DNA from 3 places in the Kitasatospora sp. NPDC088351 genome. Region 3 is predicted to be linked to each of the others. Evidence: predicted binding sites of a transcription regulator. Region 3 holds the regulator's gene; each other region holds the start of a gene.
What was found. Region 3 encodes HrcA, which represses chaperone genes, less so after heat shock. Its sites were predicted from a motif close to TTNGCACTCNGNNNNNCNGAGTGCNAA; they were not measured.

Region 1: a site for HrcA is predicted at 2,688-2,714, ahead of groES (co-chaperone GroES). Genes of this name have one in related genera too.
Region 2: a site for HrcA is predicted at 2,767-2,793, ahead of groL (chaperonin GroEL). Genes of this name have one in related genera too.

The regions. Positions count from the first base shown of each region.
Region 1 is NZ_JBFBIL010000006.1:34,388-39,507, forward strand. It holds gene tsaD (tRNA (adenosine(37)-N6)-threonylcarbamoyltransferase complex transferase subunit TsaD) at 1-124, shown strand, start outside; gene AB0P06_RS06545 (hypothetical protein) at 139-387, shown strand; gene AB0P06_RS06550 (polysaccharide deacetylase family protein) at 463-1,377, shown strand; gene AB0P06_RS06555 (methyltransferase domain-containing protein) at 1,359-2,576, opposite strand; gene groES (co-chaperone GroES) at 2,856-3,161, shown strand; gene groL (chaperonin GroEL) at 3,296-4,927, shown strand; gene AB0P06_RS06570 (LysR family transcriptional regulator) at 5,069-5,120, shown strand, end outside.
Region 2 is NZ_JBFBIL010000056.1:16,309-21,428, reverse strand. It holds SAM riboswitch class I at 52-184, shown strand; gene thrC (threonine synthase) at 202-1,488, shown strand; gene AB0P06_RS29430 (ubiquitin-like small modifier protein 1) at 1,517-1,795, shown strand; gene AB0P06_RS29425 (cold-shock protein) at 2,372-2,575, shown strand; gene groL (chaperonin GroEL) at 2,950-4,572, shown strand; gene AB0P06_RS29415 (hypothetical protein) at 4,664-5,032, shown strand.
Region 3 is NZ_JBFBIL010000015.1:109-5,031, forward strand. It holds gene dnaJ (molecular chaperone DnaJ) at 11-1,153, opposite strand; gene hrcA (heat-inducible transcriptional repressor HrcA) at 1,227-2,261, opposite strand; gene htpX (zinc metalloprotease HtpX) at 2,523-3,443, shown strand; gene AB0P06_RS13935 (hypothetical protein) at 3,466-4,050, shown strand; gene AB0P06_RS13940 (DUF3097 domain-containing protein) at 4,094-4,923, shown strand, end outside.

The sequences.
Region 1 (5,120 bases), on a different contig from region 3:
GTCCGCCTTCGACCTCTCCGCCGACTCCTCGCTGCCCGTCACCGAGACGCACGTACCGGCGGTGGCGTCCGGGCACGGCGACGTCCACGGCCAGGCCTACCAGGCCCTCGGCGGTGGCCGGTGAGCACCACCGCCGCGATGTGGGAGGCCCGGGCCGCCGACGGGCGGGCCGCCGAGCTGACCGCCTGGGTGCACGCCGTCGCCCTGCCCGCCCTGCGCGGCGCGGCCGGTCTGGTCCGCACCGAGCTGTTCAGCGCCCCGGGCGAGCGGGTGCTGCTGATCACCTGGTGGACCGGCGAGCCCGTTCCGCTCGCCGAGCCGCCGGCCGGCCTGCTCGGCCGCCCGGTGCACCGCTGGTCCTTCACCAGCGAGCACGTCGAGCCATGAGGACGGGAACCGCCGCGCCGGCCGCTACCGTGCTCTAGGGCGAGACGGCTGGACGGATCCGGGGAGCGCGGCGCGGTGAAGAAGTACGGGCGGAGCAGGACGAAGACGTACGCGGTGGGGGCGCTGGCGCTGCTGGCCGCCGCCACCGGGTGCGGCAGCAGCGGTGGCGGTACGCCGGCGGCGGCCGGCGGCACACCGTCCACCGCGGCCCACCCCTCGGGCGGCGGCGCGCAGACCCCGGCGGCCGCCGCGGCCACCACGCCCGCCGCACCACCGGCCGCCGGGGACCCGGCGGCCTGGGCGAAGTGGAACCTCAAGCCGCTGGCGCCCGCCCCGGCCGCGCCCGCCGACAAGCCGATCAAACTCGAACGGACCGGCACCGTACCGGTGTTCAGCGATGTGAAGACGGCCGACAAGGTCGTCTTCATCACCATCGACGACGGCGCCGAGAAGGACCCGAAGTTCGTCGAGATGCTGACCGACCTCAAGGTGCCGGTCTCGATGTTCCTGACCCGGGACATCGTCAAGGACAACTACGGCTACTTCAAGCCGCTCCAGGCGCTCGGCAACCACATCCACAACCACACCGTGGACCACGCGCAGATGAGCAAGGTCCCGCCGGAGAAGCAGAAGTCCGAGATCTGCGACGCCCAGTCCGCGCTCACCCAGCAGTACGGCACCGCGCCGCTGCTGTTCCGCCCGCCCTACGGGGACGGCGCCAACACCCCGGCGCTGAACGGCTCGGTGCAGCAGTGCGGACCGCGGGCCATCGTGCTCTGGTGCGAGTCGATGCAGATCCACGACATGCAGTACCAGGCGGCGGACAAGAAGCTGAAGCCCGGCGACATCGTCCTCGCCCACTTCCGGGGCCCGAAGGACCTCAAGGGCGAGACGATGACGCAGATGTTCGGCGAGATGCTGGCCCGCATCCAGGAGCAGGGCTTCGCGGTGGCCCGGCTCGAGGACTACATTCAGGCGCCCCCGGCCTGATCCGCCGCCACCTGATCCGCCGCCGCCCCGGCCGTCACCGGCCGGCCCAGCATCATCAGCGGGCCCCGGTCGGTGCGGCTGAGGATCACCGTGACGCTGTTCGGCCCGGACGGCTTCAGCTGCCGGCGCAGCTCCTCGGGGGTGATCGCCATCCCGCGCTTCTTGATCACCACCGTGCCGACGGCCCGTTCGCGCAGCAGCGCCTTCAGCTTCTTGATGTGGAACGGCAGCACGTCGGTGAGCTCGTACGCGTGCGCGTACGGGGTGGCGACCAGGCGGTCCGAGGTGAGGTAGGCGATCTTCGGGTCGATCAGCCGGCCGCCCACCTGGCCGGCCACCTCGGCGACCAGGTGGGCGCGGATCACCGCGCCGTCCGGCTCGTACAGGTAGCGGCCGACCGGTCCGGCGGGCGGGTCGGGCAGGTCGCCGCCGGTCAGCGTGGTGCCGTGCGGCAGCAGGGTGGCGCGGTGCGGGTGCCCGGCCCCGGTGCCGAACCAGAGCACCGCCTCCTTGACGTCCCCGTGGTCGGAGACCCACTCGGCCTCGGCGTCGGCCGGGACGGCCTCGTGCGGGATGCCCGGCGCGACCTTCAGCGCGCCGACCGGGGTGCGGCGGCCGGCCTCGATCGCCCAGGAGAGCGGCGGGGCGTACGCCTCCGGGTCGAACACCCGGCCGCGTGACGTCCGGCGGGCCGGGTCGGTGAAGACCGCGTCGTAGCCGGTGACATCGATGTCGGCGACGTCCGCGCAGCGCACCTCCACCAGGTCGGACAGGCCCAGCGCGGCCGCGTTCGCGGCGGTGGCGGCACAGGCCGCCGGGTCCCGGTCGACGGCGAGCACCTCGATCCCGGCCCGGGCCAGCGCCAGGACGTCCCCGCCGATGCCGCAGCAGAGGTCGGCCAGCCGGCGCACGCCCAGCCCGGCGAAGCGCCGCGCCCGCCACTCGGCGACGCTGCGCCGGGTGGACTGCTCGACCCCGTTGGGCGTGAAGTACATCAGGTCGGCGTCCGGGCCGAACTTCGCCCGGGCCCGCTGCCGCAGCCGGGCCTGCCCGAACGCCGCCGACACCAGCTCCGCCGGGTGCTCCCGCCGCAGCCGGGTGGCCAGGGCCAGCTCCTCCTCGGGCGCGAACTCACGCAGTTCGGCGAGCAGGGACTGCCCCTCGGGGGTCAGCAGGGGCTGCAGGTTCTCGGTCTCCACCCGGTCATTCTCCCCGGTCCCGGGCCCGGCGCGACGCGTCGTCGGCCGCCTGCCCGCAGGCCCCGGTGCGCCGTGGGCCCACCGCGCCACGCGCAACACGAGGGCGCGCCGTTGGCACTCTGGTTGACTGAGTGCTAACCGCACCCTATGGTCGTCCTTGGCACTCTCCACCTGGTGAGTGCTAACGCGATGAAGCGTGTCTGACCCCCGCGACGGCAGGCTCGCAGGTTCGCCCCTACCCGTTAGAAAACCCCGTAATCTCCGAAGGGGAGCTCGGACGTGACCACCAGCAGCAAGGTTGCCATCAAGCCGCTCGAGGACCGCATTGTGGTCCAGCCGCTCGACGCCGAGACCACCACGGCCTCCGGCCTGGTCATCCCGGACACGGCCAAGGAGAAGCCCCAGGAGGGCGTCGTCCTGGCCGTCGGCCCGGGCCGCTTCGAGGACGGCCAGCGTCTGCCGCTCGATGTCGCCGTCGGCGACATCGTCCTGTACTCGAAGTACGGCGGCACCGAGGTGAAGTACCAGGGCGAGGAGTACCTCGTCCTCTCGGCTCGCGACGTTCTCGCCATCATCGAGAAGTAACGCGACGTCGGGAAGCAAGACGTTCCAGCCCGCCCCGGATCCGTGTCCCAGTGACAGGGGCCCGGGGCGTGGTTGTTGGTTCACGTAGTTTCAGCGGTCGGTGGGCCGGCCGCAGCCCCGAGGGAATAGGGAACATGGCGAAGATCCTGCAGTTCGACGAGGACGCCCGCCGCTCGCTGGAGCGCGGTGTGAACAAGCTGGCCGACACCGTCAAGGTGACCATCGGCCCCAAGGGCCGCAACGTCGTCATCGACAAGAAGTTCGGCGCCCCGACCATCACCAACGACGGTGTCACCATCGCCCGTGAGGTCGAGCTGGACGACCCGTACGAGAACCTTGGCGCGCAGCTCGTCAAGGAGGTCGCCACCAAGACCAACGACGTCGCGGGTGACGGCACCACCACCGCCACCGTGCTGGCCCAGGCCCTGGTCAACGAGGGGCTGCGCAACGTCGCCGCCGGTGCCGGCCCGGCCGCCCTGAAGAAGGGCATCGACAAGGCCGTCGCCGCCGTCTCCGAGCACCTGCTCTCCATCGCCCGCGAGATCGAGGGCAAGGACGACGTCGCCGCCGTCGCGTCCCTCTCCGCGCAGGACACCCAGGTCGGCGAGCTGATCGCCGAGGCGATCGACAAGGTCGGCAAGGACGGTGTCATCACCGTCGAGGAGTCGAACACCTTCGGCGTGGAGCTGGACTTCACCGAGGGCATGCAGTTCGACAAGGGCTACCTGTCGCCGTACTTCGTCACCGACGCGGAGCGGCAGGAGGCGGTCCTGGAGGACCCGTACATCCTGATCAACCAGGGCAAGATCTCCTCCATCCAGGAGCTGCTGCCGCTGCTGGAGAAGATCCTCCAGGGCGGTTCCTCGAAGCCGCTGCTGATCATCGCCGAGGACGTCGACGGCGAGGCGCTGTCGACCCTCGTGGTGAACAAGATCCGCGGCACCTTCAACGCGGTCGCCGTCAAGGCCCCGGGCTTCGGCGACCGCCGCAAGGCGATCCTCGGCGACCTGGCCACCCTGACCGGTGCCACCGTCATCTCCGAGGAGGTCGGCCTCAAGCTCGACCAGGCCGGTGTGGACGTGCTGGGCACCGCCCGCCGCGTGACCATCACCAAGGACGAGACCACCGTCGTCGACGGCGCCGGTGACACCGAGGCCGTGGCCGGCCGCGTCGCCCAGATCAAGGGCGAGATCGCGAACACCGACTCCGACTGGGACCGCGAGAAGCTGCAGGAGCGCCTGGCCAAGCTGGCCGGCGGCGTCTGCGTCATCAAGGTCGGCGCCGCCACCGAGGTGGAGCTGAAGGAGCGCAAGCACCGTCTGGAGGACGCCATCTCGGCGACCCGTGCCGCGGTCGAGGAGGGCATCGTCGCCGGCGGTGGCGCCTCCCTGGTGCACGCCGCCAAGGTGCTGGAGGACGGCCTGGGCCTGTCGGGCGACGAGGCGACCGGTGTCGCGGTCGTCCGCAAGGCGCTGGCCGAGCCGCTGCGCTGGATCGCCCAGAACGCCGGCCTGGAGGGCTACGTCATCACCTCCAAGGTCGCCGAGCTGGAGGCGGGCCAGGGCTACAACGCCGCCACCGGCGAGTACGGCGACCTGGTGAAGGCCGGCGTCATCGACCCGGTCAAGGTCACCCGCTCCGCGCTGGAGAACGCCGCCTCGATCGCCTCCCTGCTGCTCACCACCGAGACCCTCGTGGTGGAGAAGAAGGAGGACGAGGAGGCCGGTCACGGTCACTCGCACGGTGGCCACGGCCACTCCCACTGACGTCTGATCAGTGACCGCAGGCCCGGTCCGCTCCCCTCGGGGACGCGGGCCGGGCCTGCGGCGTATGGGCCGGTGGTCTGCTTCGGGATTCAACTATCAGATGAATTTTGCTTATAGCAAAGTTTGCCTTATAACTGAGTCATGATCGAGGCCCGCCATCTGCGCGTTCTGCGTGCCGTCGCCCGCACCGGCT
Region 2 (5,120 bases), on a different contig from region 3:
TCGGACCTTCGCACGCCGGGGTCACCGCTGAGCAGGACCACAACTTCACAGAGCTCATCCAGAGGGACTGAGGGAACGGCCCGTTGACGTCCCGGCAACCTTCTCGCGCGGCTGTCGTACAGGCCCGGCGGGACAGGTGCCAATTCCGGCCTGTGGCGCGACCGCGTCACGGGGAAGATGAGGAGAGAGGCCTCCGCCATCATGGCTATCGACACCGCCGCACCCGCATCCCTCACCGTTGACCTCGGCCCCGCCGCCGCGCTGTCCTGTCGGGAGTGCGGCACCCGCTTTCCGCTCGGTCCGAGCTTCGCCTGCCTGGAGTGCTTCGGGCCGCTGGAGATCGCGTACGACTTCGGCGGCGAGGCCGCCGAGGACCTGCGCAAGCGGATCGAGGCCGGCCCGGCGTCGATCTGGCGCTACGCCCCGCTGCTGCCCGTTCCGGCCGATGTCGCCGGGAAGCCCAACCTGAACCCGGGCTGGACCCCGCTGGTGAAGGCCGACAACCTGGGCCGTGAGCTGGGCTTCACCGCTCAGCTGCACATCAAGGACGACTCGGGCAACCCCACCCACTCGTTCAAGGACCGCGTGGTGGCCTGCGCCATCGAGGCGGCCCGCGCGTTCGGCTTCACCACGCTGTCCTGCTCGTCCACCGGCAACCTGGCCGGCGCGGTCGGTGCGGCGGCGGCCCGGGCCGGATTCAAGTCCTGCGTGTTCATCCCGCACGACCTGGAGCAGGGCAAGGTCGTGATGGCCGGGGTCTACGGCGGCGAGCTGGTCGGCATCGAGGGCAACTACGACGACGTCAACCGCTTCTGTTCGGAGCTGATCGGCGACCCGGCCGGCGAGGGCTGGGGCTTCGTGAACGTCAACCTCCGCCCGTACTACGGCGAGGGCTCCAAGACGCTGGCGTACGAGATCTGCGAGCAGCTCGGCTGGCGGCTGCCGGAGCAGATCGTCATCCCGATCGCCTCGGGCTCCCAGCTCACCAAGATCGACAAGGGGCTGCAGGAGCTGATCAGGCTCGGTCTGGTCGAGGACCGGCCGTACCGGATCTTCGGGGCGCAGGCGGCCGGCTGCTCGCCGGTGTCGGCCGCGTTCAAGGCCGGCCGGGACGTGATCCGCCCGGTCAAGCCGGACACCATCGCCAAGTCGCTGGCGATCGGCAACCCGGCCGACGGCCCGTACGTGCTGGACATCGCCCGCCGCACCGGCGGCGTGGTCGAGGACGTCACCGACGCCGAGGTGGTGGCCGCGATCAAGCTGCTGGCCCGCACCGAGGGCATCTTCGCCGAGACCGCGGGCGGGGTGACCGTCGGCGTGCTGAAGAAGCTCGTCGAGACCGGGCAGCTGGACCCGGCCAAGGAGACCGTCGCGATCAACACCGGCGACGGCCTGAAGACCTTGGACGCCGTCTCCGACTCCGGCATGACCACCGTCATCCGCCCGACGCTGGAGTCCTTCCGCGACGCCGGCCTCGCCTCCGCCTGACCACCACCCCGCTAGGAGAGCCCCCGCCATGAGCGCCAACGTCCGCATTCCCACCATCCTGCGCACCTACACCGGCGGCTCCGCCGAGGTCGCCGCCGAGGGTGCCACCCTGGGCGATGTCATCGCCGACCTCGACAAGAACCACCCGGGCATCGCCGCCCGCGTCCTGGACGACGCCGGCAAGCTGCGCCGCTTCGTGAACGTCTACGTCAACGACGACGACGTGCGGTTCGCGGAGGGGCTGGCGACCGAGATCAAGGACGGCGCGAGCGTGTCGATCATCCCGGCGGTGGCCGGCGGCTGCTGAGCCCGTCCGCCGCTCTTCCCGGCCGGCCGTTCCCGCGTACGGAATTCCGAATTCCGTACGCGGGGGCGGCCGGCCGCATTTCGGCGGGAATATTTCCGGGTCCAGTCGGAGTAGAGTGTCGCTCGGCTGGGAACAGGGCTCCCCTTCCCCTTTCACCGGCGCCCGAATCCGGCTGAACCCGTATCGCCGGTGACCGTCCGGCCGCTGAGACCGGCGCCGCGCGCACGGCCGTGAAACATGTCAGGCAGATGTCAGAATTCTCAAGGGGATTTGAGTAATTCGTCCGCTATGTCCGGCGTGAAATGCCGATTTCCTCCTGATTTCACCTGAGGTGTCCCCTGGCGGGCCCGGGGAATTCCCTGCGGCTGACCCTGTTGCAGAGGGCGTCGATCCGGATACATTCAGCCGCGATCGACGCGATCGCCCGCCCATCGGATGCCGTCCGGTGGCTCGGCGGGGGACCGCGGCGTGCACGGCTGCGTCCAGGGGGGGTTCCCCGGGCCGGCCTCGAAACCAGACCCGGGCCCGCGACCTGCGGGCGCGTGAAGGGCCAGCACAGCACTAGGGGAGTTCGGAATGGCTCAGGGCACCGTCAAGTGGTTCAACGCGGAGAAGGGCTACGGCTTCATCGCGGTCGACGGTGGTGCGGACGTCTTCGTCCACTACAGCGCGATCCAGATGGACGGCTACCGCACCCTTGAGGAGGGCCAGCGGGTCGAGTTCGAGATCTCTCAGGGGCAGAAGGGCCCGCAGGCGGACATGGTCCGCGCCGCGGTCTGACCTTTCCGACCCCCAGGAGTTCGGCTCGGCCCATCGGCTGGTGCGCCTCTTGCTTCGCGACGGGCCCGTACGACACACGTCGTACGGGCCCGTCGGCACGTGCGGCGGCGGGCGCCGCCGCACGTGGCGCCCGGGGCCCGTCGCGCGTCCGCCCGCGGGTGGCCGGTGCGGCTCGCGGGTTGCCGATTGGGCTTGCACTCGCCCTGCCAGAGTGCTAATCATTGGCGTTAGCACTCACAGCGTGAGAGTGACAGCGGACCGGGTCGGTGAGGCCCCCGGGAGCGGTAGGGGAAAGGACCCCCGCACACCAGGGCCGTCCGTCGCGGGCACCCCTTGGTCCGAGCAGTCGACCGTGTCCCGGAGGACCACTTCAGATGGCCAAGATCATCGCCTTTGATGAGGAAGCTCGCCGCGGCCTTGAGCGTGGCATGAACCAGCTCGCCGACGCAGTGAAGGTCACGCTCGGCCCCAAGGGTCGCAACGTCGTTCTGGAGAAGAAGTGGGGCGCCCCCACGATCACCAACGACGGTGTCTCCATCGCCAAGGAGATCGAGCTCGAGGACCCGTACGAGAAGATCGGCGCGGAGCTCGTCAAGGAGGTCGCCAAGAAGACCGACGACGTCGCGGGTGACGGCACCACCACCGCCACCGTGCTGGCCCAGGCGCTCGTCCGCGAGGGTCTGCGCAACGTCGCCGCCGGCGCCAACCCGATGGCCCTGAAGCGCGGCATCGAGAAGGCCGTCGCCGCCGTCTCGGACCAGCTGCTGGCCCAGGCCAAGGACGTGGAGACCAAGGAGCAGATCGCCTCCACCGCCTCCATCTCGGCCGCCGACACCCAGATCGGCGAGCTCATCGCCGAGGCCATGGACAAGGTCGGCAAGGAAGGCGTCATCACCGTCGAGGAGAGCAACACCTTCGGTCTGGAGCTTGAGCTCACCGAGGGCATGCGCTTCGACAAGGGCTACATCTCCGCCTACTTCGCCACCGACCTGGAGCGTATGGAGGCGAGCTTCGAGGACCCGTACATCCTCATCGCCAACTCCAAGATCGGCTCGGTCAAGGACCTGCTCCCGCTGCTGGAGAAGGTCATGCAGAGCGGCAAGCCGCTGGTCATCATCGCCGAGGACGTCGAGGGCGAGGCCCTGTCGACCCTGGTCGTGAACAAGATCCGCGGCACCTTCAAGTCCGTCGCCGTCAAGGCCCCGGGCTTCGGCGACCGCCGCAAGGCCATGCTCGGCGACATCGCCATCCTCACCGGTGGCACCGTGATCTCCGAGGAGGTCGGCCTCAAGCTCGAGAACGCCGGCATCGACCTGCTGGGCACCGCCCGCAAGGTGGTCATCACCAAGGACGAGACCACCATCGTCGACGGTGGCGGTGACAGCGAGCAGGTCGCCGGCCGCGTGAACCAGATCCGCGCCGAGATCGAGAACAGCGACTCGGACTACGACCGCGAGAAGCTCCAGGAGCGCCTCGCCAAGCTGGCCGGCGGCGTGGCCGTCATCAAGGCCGGCGCGGCCACCGAGGTGGAGCTCAAGGAGCGCAAGCACCGCATCGAGGACGCCGTCCGCAACGCCAAGGCCGCCGTCGAGGAGGGCATCGTCGCCGGTGGTGGCGTCGCCCTGCTGCAGGCCTCGGTCGCGTTCGACAAGCTGGAGCTCGAGGGCGACGAGGCCACCGGTGCCAACATCGTCAAGGTCGCGCTGGAGGCCCCGATCAAGCAGATCGCGACCAACGCCGGCCTGGAGGGTGGCGTCGTGGTGGAGAAGGTGCGCAACCTTCCCGCCGGTCACGGCCTGAACGCCGCCACCAACGAGTACGTCGACCTGGTCGCCGCGGGCATCATCGACCCGGCCAAGGTCACCCGCTCCGCGCTGCAGAACGCCGCCTCCATCGCGGCGCTCTTCCTCACCACCGAGGCCGTCATCGCCGACAAGCCGGAGAAGGCCGCCGCGGCCGCCGGCGGCGGCATGCCGGGCGGTGACATGGACTTCTGATCCGACTCGATCGGATCGGGCAGTTCCTCGCTCGCATGGGCGGTTCCCTCCGGGGAGCCGCCCATGCGGCGTTCTGCGGGAGAATGGACGGATGGCTTCCACCGGTGACACCGCTGACATCGAGACCGCCCTGCACAACGCGCGGGCGCTGATCCTCGCCGACCTCTCCGCCCGGGACGTGGCGGACGCCGCCGTGGTGTCGCTGGTGGAGAACGCCGTGACACACCGGCGCTGGTGGCTGGGGCAGTGGCCGGACGGCGCCGAGTACGTGCTCGGGCTGGTCGCCCAGGACGTCCAGGACGCGCTGCTGGAGGAGTACGGGCGGTGGCCGCTGTGCACCGCGTGCGCGGCGGACGGGGACCCGCACGCGCTCGGCGTGGAGCCGGAGCTCGGGCCCGAGCCGCACTGGGTGTGCGGCAAGGAGGGGGCGGTGGTGTCGCCCGTCGGCCGGCTGTCGTAGACCGCGCCCGGCCGGGACCGCTTTCGGCCGCCGTCGCGCTCCGGGGCGCGACGGCGGCCCTTGTGCCGCCCGGGGCGTTCGCGGTCCG
Region 3 (4,923 bases):
TGCGGGCGCCTCAGCGCCCGTTGAACGCGTCCTTCAGCCGGGAGAACAGCCCCTGCTGGCCGGGCGCGAACTGGCCGGACGGCCGCTCCTCGCCGCGCAGCACGGCGAGGCGGCGGAGCAGGTCCTCCTGCTCGGCGTCGAGCTTGGTGGGCGTCTGCACCTCGACATGCACTATCAGGTCGCCCCGGCCGCCACCGCGCAGGTGGGTGATGCCCCGGCCGTGCAGCGGGATCGACTGGCCGGACTGGGTGCCGGGCCGGATGTCGAGCTCCTCCAGGCCGTCCAGCGTCTGCAGCGGCACCTGGGTGCCGAGCGCGGCGGCCGTCATCGGGATGGTGACCGTGCAGTGCAGGTCGTCCCCGCGGCGCTGGAACACCGTGTGGGTGGTCTCGGCGATCTCGACGTACAGGTCGCCGGCGGGGCCGCCACCGGGGCCGACCTCGCCCTCGCCGGCCAGCTGGATGCGGGTGCCGTTGTCGACACCGGCCGGGATCTTGACCGTCAGGGTGCGCCGGGCGCGGACCCGGCCGTCGCCCGCGCACTCCGGGCACGGGGTCGGCACGACGGTGCCGAAGCCCTGGCACTGCGGGCAGGGGCGGGAGGTCATGACCTGGCCCAGGAAGGACCGGGTGACCTGGGAGACCTCGCCCTTGCCGCGGCACATGTCACAGGTCTGCGCGGAGGTGCCGGGCGCGGCGCCCTCCCCGCTGCAGGTGGTGCAGGTGACGGCCGTGTCGACCTGGAGTTCCTTGGTGGTGCCGAAGGCGGCCTCCTCCAGGGTGATCTCCAGCCGGATCATGGCGTCCTGGCCGCGCCTGGTCCGCGAGCGCGGGCCGCGCTGACCGGCCGCGGCGCCGAAGAAGGCGTCCATGATGTCGGAGAAGCCGAAACCGGCCGCGCCCGCGCCGAAGCCGCCCGCGCCTCCGCCGCCGTTGGGCGAGAGAGGGTCCCCGCCGAGGTCGTAGACCTGACGCTTCTGCGGGTCGGAGAGCACCTCGTAGGCGGCGTTGATCTCCTTGAACCGCTCCTGCGTCTTCGGGTCCGGGTTGACGTCCGGGTGCAGTTCGCGCGCCAGGCGCCGGAACGCCTTCTTGATCTCGTCCTGCCCCGCATCCCGTCGGACGCCGAGTACCGCGTAGTAGTCCGTGGCCACCAAATGCTCCGCTTGTTCCGCCTGTAGTAGTGCTTGCGACTGGGTACCACCATCGGTCTGATGGTGGCTGTTCCTACGACTCGGCCAGGATCTGGCCCACGTACCGTGCCACCGCCCGCACCGCCCCCATTGTGCCCGGATAGTCCATCCGGGTCGGACCGATCACACCCAGTTTGGCCACGCTCTCGTCGCCCGAACCGTAACCGACGGAGACGACCGAGGTGGAATTGAGCCCCTCGTAGGCGTTCTCCCGGCCGATCCGGACCGTCATCCCCGCGTCGCCGGTCTCACCCAGGAGGCGGAGCAGGACGACCTGCTCCTCCAGCGCTTCCAGCACCGGCTGGATGGTGAGCGGGAAGTCGTGGCCGAAACGGGTCAGGTTGGCCGTGCCGGCCAGCATGATCCGTTCCTCGTTCTGTTCGGCGAGCGCCTCGAAGAGCGTCGCCAGGACGGTGACGACGGCCGGCCGGTCGGCCGCCTCGAAACCGGCCGGCAACTCCTCCAGCAGCCCCGGCACCTCGGGCAGCCGCTGCCCGACCGCGTGCGCGTTGATCCGCGCCCGCAGATCCGCGAGGAGGGTCTCGCCGACCGGGCCCGGGCAGTCCATCATCCGCTGCTCGACCCGGCCGGTGTTGGTGATCAGGACCAGCATCACCTTGACCGGGGCCAGCGCGACCAGCTCGATGTGCCGGACGGTCGACCGGGAGAGCGAGGGGTACTGGACCACCGCGACCTGCCGGGTGAGCTGGGCGAGCAGCCGGACCGTCCGGGCGACCACGTCGTCCAGGTCGACCGCGCCGTCCAGGAAGTGCCGGATCGCCCGCCGCTCGGGCGCGCTCATCGGCTTGACCTCGGCGAGCCGGTCGACGAAGAGCCGGTAGCCCTTGTCGGTGGGGATCCGCCCGGCGCTGGTGTGCGGCTGGTGGATGTAGCCGTCCTCCTCCAGCGCGGCCATGTCGTTGCGGACGGTGGCCGGGGACACGCCGAGGCTGTGCCGCTCCACCAGGGCCTTGGAGCCGACCGGCTCCTCGGTTCCCACGTAGTCCTGGACGATGGCGCGAAGCACCGCGAGCTTGCGGTCGTCCAGCTGACGGACCTCACCGGCCATGGGGCACGCACCTCCGTCTTCGCACGTTGTCCGTAGTGACATGTGTCCGTTCTGGCATGTTGCGGGCCGTTCTGGGAGGCCCCGGCTTTGGCACTCTGAACAGCCGAGTGCCAGAACCGTACCTGCCAGTGTAAGGCCCGGGTCCGACGGCAGGAACGGCCCGGCCCGAGTGATCCTGCGCGCAATATCCGGCGCGCGGGTGATGCCGAGGGCCCGTCCGGGTGGCAGCATCGAAAGCGAACGGCTAACGGAGGAGCAGCGATGTCGAGCTCGGGCCAGCACACGCGCTTCGCACCCGACCGCGGCCTGACCGGCCGCATGGTCGCGACGATGTTCGTGATCGGGCTGCTGTACGTCGGATTCACCGGCCTGCTGATCGTGCTGCTGCGCGGGGCCTGGCCACTGATCGTGCTGATCTCGGGCGGTCTCTTCGTGGCCCAGTTCTGGTTCAGCGACAAGATCACCGAACGGGCGATGGGCGCCCACCGGGTGAGCCCGGAACAGTATCCGCAGCTGCACGGCACCATCGACCGGCTCTGCGCGCTGGCCGACATGCCCAAGCCGCGGGTGGCGGTCGCCGACAACGACATGCCGAACGCGTTCGCCACCGGCCGCAACCCGCAGAACGCCGTGGTCTGCGTGACCACCGGGCTGCTGCGGCGGCTGGAGCCGGAGGAGCTGGAGGGCGTGCTGGCGCACGAGCTCTCGCACGTGGCGCACCGGGACGTGGCGGTGATGACCATCGCCGGGTTCCTCGGGGTGCTGGCCGGGGCGATGACCCGGATCGCGATGTACGGCGGGTTCATGGGCGGGGGCCGCAACAACAACGACTCCAACGCCGCCATCGCCGCGCTGATCATCCCGCTGGTGTCGATCGTGGTGTACGCGATCAGCTTCCTGCTCACCCGGCTGCTCTCCCGCTACCGGGAGCTGGCCGCCGACCGCGCCGCCGCCCAGCTCACCGGCCGGCCCAGCGCGCTCGCGTCGGCGCTGACCAAGGTGACCGGCCAGATCGCCGCGATCCCGTCCAAGGACCTGCGCCAGGCACAGCCGTACAACGCCTTCTACTTCGCCCCGGCGCTGAGCGCCCGGGAGACCGCCTCGCAGCTGTTCTCCACCCACCCGTCGCTGGAGCAGCGACTGGAGCAGCTGGCGAAGATCTCGGCCCAGCTGGGCCGCTGAACCACCTCGGGAAAGGACCGCCGTGGGATTCCTGGACGCCCTGTTCGGGCGCACCAAGCCCGTCAAGCCCGACCTCGACCAGCTGTTCGGGGTCCCCTCGGCGGCACTGACCCTGGAGGCGGCGACCGGCTTCCGGCCGACCGGTCTCGGCTCGGTCTGCTTCGCGGCCGTCGAGGGCGGGGCGTTCGGCGAGGTCGAACGGCAGGTGCGGGCGCTGCTGGACGCCGACACCGAGCGCGGCGGCGTCCCGGTGGAGGCCTCCAAGGACGGGTACGGCTACTCCTGGCTGCTCGCCCGGCACACCCCGGAGGAGCTGCCGGAGCTGGTCAACGACCTGCACGCGGTCAACAGCGAGCTGGAGGCGAACGGCTTCGGACCGCAGCTGCTCTGCTCGCTGGTGGCCTTCCGCGACGAGCGGGGGCAGTCGCTGGCGCTGGTCTACCTGTACAAGCGCGGCACCTTCTACCCGTTCGCGCCGATGCCGGGCGGCGGGGAGAAGCGGAACAGCCCCCTGGAACTGCAGGTCAACGCCATGCTCGGGAACGACCTGCGGCTGGAGAAGGACCTCACCCGCTGGTTCCCGGTCTGGGGCGCGCCGGGGCTCTGACCTCCCGCCGGCCCTCCGCCGGATTTCCCTATAGTCACCTTCCATGCGCAGCCACCAGTACGGACCCGACCTGACCCCGCCGTGGAAGCGGCAGCAGCCCGCCCCGGAGGTGTCCGCCGAGCGGGACCTGGTGGTGGAGGAGGCGGCGACCGGCTTCTGCGGAGCGGTGGTGCGGTGCGAGAAGACCGCGGAGGGCTTCACCGTCACCCTGGAGGACCGCTTCGGCAAGCACCGGGTCTTCCCGCTGGTGCCGCGCGGCTTCCTGCTGGAGGGCCGGCCGGTCACCCTGGTCCGCCCCCCGGCGGCCGCGCCCGCGCCGTCCCGGGCCCCCGGCCGCACCGCCTCCGGCTCGATCGCCGTCCCCGGCGCCCGGGCCCGGGTGGCCCGCGAGTCGCGCATCTACGTCGAGGGCCGGCACGACGCCGAGCTGGTCGAGCGGGTCTGGGGCGACGACCTGCGGATCGAGGGCGTGGTCGTCGAGTACCTGGAGGGCGTCGACGACCTGCCCGCCATCGTCGCCGACTTCGCCCCCGGCCCCGGCCGCCGCCTCGGCGTCCTGGTGGACCACCTGCTCCCCGGCACCAAGGAGCACCGCATCGCCGCCCGGGTCACCGGCGACGCCGTCCTGGTCGTCGGCCACCCCTACATCGACATCTGGCAGGCCGTGAAGCCCGCGAGCGTCGGCATCCCCGGCTGGCCCGGCGTCCCCCGCGGCGAGGTGTGGAAGGAGGGCGTCTGCCGCCGCCTCGGCTGGCCGGCGGACACCCCCGCCGCCTGGAAGCGCATCCTCGCCTCGGTGGACTCCTTCAAGGATCTGGAGCCCGAACTCCTCGGCCGGGTCGAGGAACTGATCGACTTCGTGACGCTGCCGGA